Regions from separate parts of the Peribacillus sp. NPDC097224 genome, predicted to be linked through region 1. Evidence: riboswitches for the same ligand, from Rfam matches in the RefSeq annotation. Region 1 holds a riboswitch; the other holds the start of a gene.
What was found. Region 1 has a riboswitch for lysine ahead of ACIQXR_RS16960 (aspartate kinase). Riboswitches for the same ligand answer to the same signal wherever they lie in the genome.
Positions count from the first base shown of each region.

Region 2: it holds a riboswitch for lysine, as region 1 does, so the genes downstream of both, ACIQXR_RS04480 (amino acid permease) here and ACIQXR_RS16960 (aspartate kinase) in region 1, are expected to answer to the same signal.

Region 1 is NZ_JBIWDK010000009.1:86,561-90,997, forward strand. Features, by position in the region: gene ACIQXR_RS16945 (electron transfer flavoprotein subunit alpha/FixB family protein) at 1-97, shown strand, start outside; gene trxA (thioredoxin) at 305-619, shown strand; gene uvrC (excinuclease ABC subunit UvrC) at 719-2,491, shown strand; lysine riboswitch at 2,553-2,730, shown strand; gene ACIQXR_RS16960 (aspartate kinase) at 2,819-4,051, shown strand; gene ACIQXR_RS16965 (DUF3899 domain-containing protein) at 4,159-4,437, opposite strand, start outside.
Region 2 is NZ_JBIWDK010000002.1:178,388-182,824, reverse strand. Features, by position in the region: gene ACIQXR_RS04485 (glycoside hydrolase family 13 protein) at 1-979, shown strand, start outside; gene ACIQXR_RS04480 (amino acid permease) at 1,027-2,478, opposite strand; lysine riboswitch at 2,576-2,758, opposite strand; gene ACIQXR_RS04475 (LacI family DNA-binding transcriptional regulator) at 2,989-3,951, opposite strand; gene ACIQXR_RS04470 (hypothetical protein) at 4,199-4,437, opposite strand, start outside.

The sequences.
Region 1 (4,437 bases):
TATTTTCAATGTGGCCGATTACGGAATCGTCGGGGACTTATTCGAAGTTATCCCATTGTTAACGGAAGAATTCAAAAAGTTAAAGGTGAATGCTTGATTTGTAAGTTGATATAAAAGAAAAGGCGTCTGTCAGGGAATGAACTGGCAAGCGCCTTTTCTTTTTATGACAATCTATTAGGTTCTAGGCAGTATTTTTTCTCTGTTTATGGACATGCTACCATTGAAGCAAAATAATAGCATCTGTTCCTGTTACAATGTTATACTGTCTATAGTTATTTGAGTACATTTTAGGAGGATAAAATATATGGCTATCGTAAATTCAACTGATCAAACATTCACAGCAGATACTAATGAAGGTGTCGTTCTTGTAGACTTTTGGGCTCCATGGTGTGGACCATGCAAAATGATCGCTCCTGTTCTTCACGAGTTAGATGAAGAAATTGGCGACAAAGCAAAAATCGTAAAAGTGGACGTTGATGAAAACCAAGAAACAGCTGGAAAATTCGGCGTTATGAGCATCCCTACTTTAATCGTTCTTAAAGACGGTGAAGTTGTGGATAAAGTGGTTGGATTCCAACCGAAGGAAGCTCTTGCTGAACTTCTTGCTAAACACGCTTAATTTGAATGAAGGAAGAGCTTCAGGTCTACGGACTTGAAGCTTTTTTTTGTATCTTGATATATAATTGATTGTAGAATGGGAGAACAGGAGGCTGAATGCATGAATCAACGGATAAAGAATAAACTTGCCCTTCTCCCTGATCAGCCTGGTTGTTATTTAATGAAGGATCGTCAGGGAACGATCATTTATGTTGGCAAGGCGAAAGTATTGAAAAACCGTGTCCGCTCATATTTCACGGGCTCACATGATGGGAAAACATTCAGGCTCGTAAATGAAATCGAGGATTTCGAGTATATCGTTACCTCCTCCAATATCGAGGCGCTTATTTTAGAACTGAATTTAATCAAAAAACACGATCCAAAATATAACGTCATGTTGAAGGATGACAAGACCTACCCATTCATCAAGTTGACGGCTGAAAAACACCCGCGTTTGATCATCACGAGAAAAGTCAAAAAAGATAAAGGGAAATACTTTGGTCCTTATCCCAATGCTTTTGCGGCCAATGAAACGAAAAAACTTCTGGATCGGATCTATCCATTAAGGAAATGTAATACGCTTCCAGACCGTGTCTGCCTATATTACCACCTTGGCCAGTGCTTGGCCCCTTGTGTATATGATGTAGAGGAACGGGAATATAAGCAAATCGTCGATGATATTAACCGATTTTTAAATGGCGGTCATACCGAGATAAAGAAAGAACTCACGGAAAAAATGCTTGAAGCCTCTGAAATGCTCGATTTTGAACGGGCGAAGGAATATCGGGATAAAATTGCCCACATCGAGATTACAATGGAAAAACAGAAAATGATGACGACTGATTTCATTGACAGGGACGTATTCGGTTTTGCCTATGATAAAGGGTGGATGTGCGTACAAGTATTTTTTGTGCGACAAGGGAAACTGATTGAAAGAGATGTTTCGCTCTTTCCGGTCTACGATGAACCGGAACAGGAGCTTCTTACGTATCTCGGACAGTTTTATGAAAAGGCCAATCACTTTAAGCCAAAAGAGATATTGTTGCCGGAGTCTGTTGATGCCGAGCTGGCGGAGAGCTTGCTTGGTGTAAAAACGCTTCATCCGAAAAGGGGCGCGAAAAAGGATATGCTGCAATTGGCAAATAAAAACGCCTCCATCGCCCTTCAAGAGAAGTTCTCATTAATTGAACGGGATGAAGAAAGAACGATCAAGGCAGTGGAGAATTTAGGGGATAAGTTAGGCATCTACACTCCACATCGTATCGAGGCTTTTGATAACTCGAATATTCAAGGAAGTGATCCTGTATCTGCTTTGGTCGTTTTCATTGATGGCAAGCCGGAAAAGCGGGAGTATCGAAAGTATAAAATTAAAACGGTGAAAGGGCCTGATGATTACGAATCGATGCGTGAAGTTGTCCGAAGAAGATATTCACGCGTCTTAAAAGATGGCCTTCCACTTCCTGACTTGATCATCATCGATGGAGGGAAAGGACATGTGGAGGCCGTTCGGGACATTTTGGAAAATGAACTCGGTCTCGATATTCCGCTTTCTGGCCTTATTAAGGATGAAAAACACAGGACATCCCAATTGATGATTGGAAACCCGCTCGAACTGATTCCACTTGATTCGCGAAGTCAGGAATTTTACTTGCTACAAAGAATCCAAGATGAAGTGCATCGGTTCGCGATTACCTTCCATCGCCAGCTTCGTGGGAAAAATGCCATTCATTCACTTCTGGATGATATTCCAGGTGTAGGTGAGAAAAGAAGAAAGCAGCTGTTACGGCATTTCGGGTCATTGAAAAAAATGAAAGAGGCCTCAGTCGAACAGATAATCGAAGCGGGAATGCCTAAAAATGTAGCGGATGGAATCTTTAGAAAATTACAAGAATGACCTTGCGAGTGTCTTTTTCCTATGCTATGCTTAAAAGGGATTTTTAAACAAGACAATTTAAAGTGCTGATAGAGGTGCGGAATTCAATAGTAAAAACCTAGAGAAGTATGAGCTTCAATGAAGGGTTTTGAAAGGGAATGACGCCGAAGGAAAACAAGACTCATACCTTGTTTTTCTGGTCTGACCATTTAAAAGATGGCAGATTGTCAGGGTTGATACCTTGGAGAGCTATCTCACTGTGATTACTGAACGGATACGTAACCACAGCAATGAGATATTCTCATTGCTTTTTTTATTGCCTAAAAAAGATAGAGAGGGTGCATGAGAATGGCACTGATTGTACAAAAATTTGGCGGTACTTCTGTAGGGAGTGTCGAGAAAATCAAACATGTCGCTAATCGTGTAATCGAGGAAGCTGAAAAAGGTAATGACGTCGTTGTCGTTGTTTCGGCAATGGGGAAGACAACGGATGAATTGGTTTCCATGGCAAGAGATATTTCCGCATCCCCTAGTAAGAGGGAAATGGATATGTTATTGACGACCGGGGAACAAGTTACGATTGCCTTGTTAACGATGGCATTGGTGGAAAAGGGGCATGAAGCCGTATCCTTTACGGGCTGGCAGGCTGGGATGCAGACAGAGTCCGTTCACGGAAATGCGCGAATTTTAAATATCGATGCTTCCAGAATTCAAGCGCAGTTACAAGCAAAAAAGATCGTCATCGTTGCCGGTTTTCAAGGAATGGATGAACATGGGGAAATCACGACATTGGGTCGGGGCGGTTCCGATACAACGGCGGTTGCCATAGCCGCAGCACTACACGCAAACCGATGCGATATTTATACCGATGTAACCGGTGTTTTCACAACAGATCCACGCTACATAAAAAACGCCAGGAAATTAACATCCGTATCTTATGACGAAATGTTGGAGCTGGCCCATTTAGGGGCTGGGGTCCTGCACCCACGGGCCGTTGAATATGCAAAAAACTATCAAATCTCGCTTGAAGTCCGTTCAAGCTTAGAAAAAGAATCTGGGACCATCATTGAGGAGGAAGCGAATATGGAAGAGAATTTAATTGTACGGGGTATTGCTTTTGAGGATAGCATCACAAGAGTTACAGTGAACGGCTTGCCTCGGTCACTTGGTGTATTATCCACGATTTTCACGACACTGGCGAAAAATCACATAAATGTAGATATCATCATCCAGAGCATGACATCAGAAGATACGACCAATCTCTCTTTCTCTATTAAAAGCGAAGATACAAAAGCAGCTTTAATGGTTCTTGAAAACAATAAAAGCCAGTTGGAATTTGATGGTATAGAAACGGAAGGCGAGTTGGCTAAAGTCTCTATCGTCGGTTCAGGAATGGTTTCCAATCCCGGAGTGGCCGCAGAGATGTTTGAAGTCATGGCGAATACAGGGATCCAAGTGAAAATGGTCAGCACTTCGGAAATCAAAGTTTCTACCGTCGTAAACGAAAAGGAAATGGTCAAAGCGGTCGAAGCGCTTCACGAGGCGTTCAAACTGGGACAGCACGCCAAAGTCCTTGCCTGATTGATTAAAACTGATGAAAAGATGTACCTAATGCTTTTATAAAGAAAAAGGGCACCTAAAAAAAGGTTGCCCTTTTTCGGTGCCCGGACTCTATGGAAAGATTAAGATTAAAGATAATAGACGGCTAGAGAGAGTAGCAGGATGCAAAATAGGATAAGACCTACGACAAGGGTGAAGGAAGAGGAAAGGGAGATGATATCGGAAAGTTTAGGGATGTCTTCTTTTTCCTCCCCTACATGCTGATTTTGTATTTGGAATACTCTCCGGAAACTATAAAAGACTACGTCGAAAAATCCTCGTTGGACGACGAAAGTAACCAATGCTAGAAGAATCAGTCCTCCACTGATGTAAAAGGTCATATTAATAAAATTCAATAGAGAGAGAGC
Region 2 (4,437 bases), on a different contig from region 1:
TGAGTTCTTGCAGGAAGTCAATCAACGCGTCCTTTCTGATTATGATGTGATGACAGTTGGAGAAATGCCCGGTGTTTCACCAGATGACGCGGTACTCTACACAGGGGAGGATCGTGGGGAATTACATATGGTCTTCCAATTTGAACATATGGATATAGGGGGAGGACCGGAAGGAAAATGGAATAATGAAAAATGGGATCTGAGCGATTTAAAAGGGATTCTCTCAAAATGGCAATATGGGTTGGAAGAGGTAGGTTGGAACAGTTTGTACTGGAATAACCATGACCAGCCAAGAGTTGTATCAAGATTCGGAGATGATGGGGAGTATCGGGTGGAAAGTGCGAAGATGCTTGCTGCTTGTCTTCATATGTTAAAGGGGACACCCTATATCTACCAGGGGGAAGAGCTGGGAATGACCAATATCGCTTTTGAAAGCATAGAAGAGTATCGTGACATAGAAACGATGAATTCCTATGAAGAATTAGTGAATACGTATGGATGGTCAAAAGAAAAGATGATGGCTGCCATTCATGCACGTAGTCGAGATAATGCGCGAACACCCATGCAGTGGAATGATGGACGGAATGCGGGATTCACGACAGGAACTCCATGGATCGGCGTGAATGCCAACTACCCGGAAATCAATGCAGAGAAGGCCTATAATGATCATCAATCCATTTTTCATTTTTATAAAAAGCTCATTCAATTACGTAAACAACATGACATTATCGTATATGGTCGTTTTGATTTACTTTGTCCGGATGATGAACAGATTTTTGCCTATACGAGGACGCTAGGTGAGGAAAAGGTGCTTGTGCTATGCAACTTTAAGGGACAAGAAGCGACTTTGACGATACCGACGGCGTTACATTCATTAAAGGCTACCCTGTTGATCGGCAATTATGAGCAGGAGGAAAGCGACACGGTCTCCAGTGAACCGTTGCGTCCATATGAATGCCGTGTCTACCTTTTGAAATAAGAAAAGACCTGAACTTCTCTGTTGAAGAGAGATTCAGGTCCTTTTTTTTATTTCACTTTTAGATCACATTCCTCAAGGGGAATGATTTTGGATTTATGTTTAATTTTATATCCGAGCCAGAGAACGAAGAACAAAAGAAGACCAATGTAGGAAACAAACATGGAGTTCCAATCAATTCCGTCTGTGCTGAAAGCTTGATAGCCTTGTCCAAGGATGATGAAGAGGCAAAGGACAAGCGCAAAAACCGGACCGAACGGAAAGGTTCTTGAACGGTATGGGAGGTCATTTAAATCCAGACCTTGAGCGATATAAGCTTTTCGGAATCGATAGTGGGCAAGGGCAATCCCGACCCATGTGACGAAACCAGCCATACCGGAAGCGTTCAGTAACCAAATATACACGACTCCATCCCCGAAGAAGGAAGCCAAGAAAGCAAGACATCCGACTAAAGAAGTCACGATAAGAGCATTTACAGGTACGCCTCTTTTATCAAGCTTGCCAAGGAACTTCGGTGCTTTTCCGTCACGTGCTAAATCCCATAGCATACGGGTTGAGGCATACATGCCAGAGTTACCAGCTGAAAGTACGGATGTTAAAATGACTGCGTTCATGACAGCAGCGGCAAAGGCAAGGCCTGCGCGTTCAAAAACCAGCGTAAATGGACTGACGGCAACATCTTCACTTAGTAAACGTGCATCCGTGAAAGGAATGATCATTCCTATGACAAAGATTGCTAGGATATAGAATAAGATAATGCGCCAAAAAACGGATTTGATCGCCCTAGGGATGTTTTTCTCAGGATCTTCACTTTCTCCAGCGGTTACTCCAAGCAATTCCGTTCCTTGGAAGGAGAAGCCAGCTGCCATGAAGACTCCTAGAATGGTAAAGAAGCCTCCATTAAATGGCCCATCACCCATGGTGAAATTAGAAAAACCAATCGGATCATTTCCGCCCATGATGCCAAAAATGATTAAAAAACCAGTAATTAAGAAGATAATGACGGTCACGATTTTAATCATTGCAAACCAATATTCGGCTTCGCCAAAGCCCTTAACGGACATATAGTTAATTAAGAACATGATGAGTAATGCAACGGCACTCCAAATGAATGATGGAGTATCCGGGAACCAAAATTTCATGATCAGGACAACGGCCGCCAATTCAGCTGCTATTGTGATGGCCCAGTTATACCAATAATTCCACCCAATCGCAAAACCGAAAGAGGGATCGACGAATTTGGATGCATAAACGCGGAACGAACCGGCAACTGGCATATAAGCAGCCATCTCGGCAAGGCTTGTCATTAAATAAAAAACCATGGCGCCAATTACCGCATAAGCAACTAATGCACCACCGGGGCCAGCCGTATGAATGGCACCACCACTCGCTAAAAATAGTCCGGTGCCGATTGTTCCACCTAGAGATATCATCATAAGGTGCCTAGCTTTCAGACTCCTTTTCAGTTCAGTAGGATTTGAATTTTGTTGTTGATTTTTCAATTGATGTTACACTCCTTTTTATGGGAAGGGGACGGAATATAAAAAAAACAGCAGTCGAAAAAGATCGACGGCTGTATATAGATACCCGTTTAATCCTTCCGAAGATAGCTCCCCACGTTTTATGAAAACGTGACAGTGATGTTCCTGTTCGAAAACATCGCCAGCCCAGAAATACAAGGAATATTTCTACACTTCGGCAACTTATCCTTTCATACGGAGTCGTCAACTTTCCTGAATCTCGTCCGTGTTACTTTTATAAGCCGCAGCCTCTAACTCATCGGTAAATGAGGAAGTATTCAATTCGTACTGTTAATAACGCGAATTTTAAATGGTGACATACAGTTGGTGAGTCACCGAGTGAAATTTGCTATATTAAAATTATAAAATATTCCTCTAGAGAGCGCAATGTTTATTTTTCAAGTATCTTTTTCCCTAATTAGACATGAATCAAACCATTTCGCGCTCAAATGGATAATATAGGTGAATAATAAAATCAAATAATTCTGACTATTATACACTTTTTCGCGTTATAAGGCTGAAACCTAGCTTTACATGTTTGATCGTGGCGGGATCTTCAAAAAGGTCAACAGCCATTCTCCCAATCGAATCCAAGGGCAGGGATATGGTCGAGATGTCCAGCATTTCGCTGATACTATCGTTATTGAAACCGAGGATAGCGACGTCTTCAGGTATCTTCACTCCCGCTTTTTGGGCGGAAATGATGAAGCCAGCTGCCGTATCATCGTTCGTTATAATGATGGCCTCCGGCTTATCCTGCATGGCGACCCATTCTTGAAAGGCCCTTTCTCCGTCTTTGATATAGTAACTGCCTTCAAAGAGCCATTCCTCTTTACTGATAAAATGATGTTTTTTCATGCTATCTTGAAACGCTTTTATCCGAAGTGAACTATTCCTGCTCTTTTTTCGCCCAAGGCTATAGCCTATTTTCTTATATCCCTTGTTTACCAAGTAGTCGAGGGCTGAGGAAAAGGCGGCATAATGGTCGATGCTGATCGAAGAAAATTCTGACTGCGATGTATCTTCACATAAGATAATCGGACCGTAGACATGATACTCCAAGAGCACTTTCATTTCTGAGATTCTAGAACAGACGATGATGCCATCGAGTTGCTTCATTTGTAACATTTTCAGTGCTTGGATTTCTTTCTCTCTTTCATATTGTGTTTGGAAGATGACAATATGGTAACCAAGGACATTTGCTTGTTTATTAATTCCCTGGATGATTGCTCCGTAATAGGGGTGATTGGTGTATGGAATGATGACGCCAATCAGATGAGTCTTGCCTTTCGAAAGATGGATGGCGTTGATATTTCTCGTATAGTTCAATTGCTCGATGGCCTTTAGTACACTCTTTCTCTTTTCCTCACTTACATAAGGATGGTTATTCATCACGCGAGATACGGTCGTAATCGATACACCTGCATATTCAGCGATTTTTTTTATGTTCGTCATTAGATCACCATTTTTCGTTTTTTACAGTCTACCCTATGAAACCCATTTCAGAGCAAGAGAACGAAAGCATAAAGGGGAAATGCCTTCATGCTGGGACTTGTTCTGGTATGGGTTTCATCCTTTAAGATTAATAAAAGTCTTGAAGGAGGGATGAAGATGTTAACGACTTTGCTTTGTTTGATCGTGCTTTGCGGGATTGAGTTGGGGTTAGCTTATCTAGCAGTAAAATTCGAAGCAAAAAAATGATTTAAAGCTTTGCTTCATAATAAAAAACGGAAATCGCCCATGACCCGAGATGAAGAAGTAAGAGAATACCTAGAACAGGGGCAACAGAGAGTTTTACGCCAAAAAATAATAAGAAGAAAAAGATATAGATCCCAAAAAGGGTGAAAAACCAGCTGGTTGCCCGTGCTTTAGTTCGGATGAGGTCAAATCGTTCATCCAATCCCCGTCGCTTGGCAGCGGCACGGCGACCTCCCCTTAATC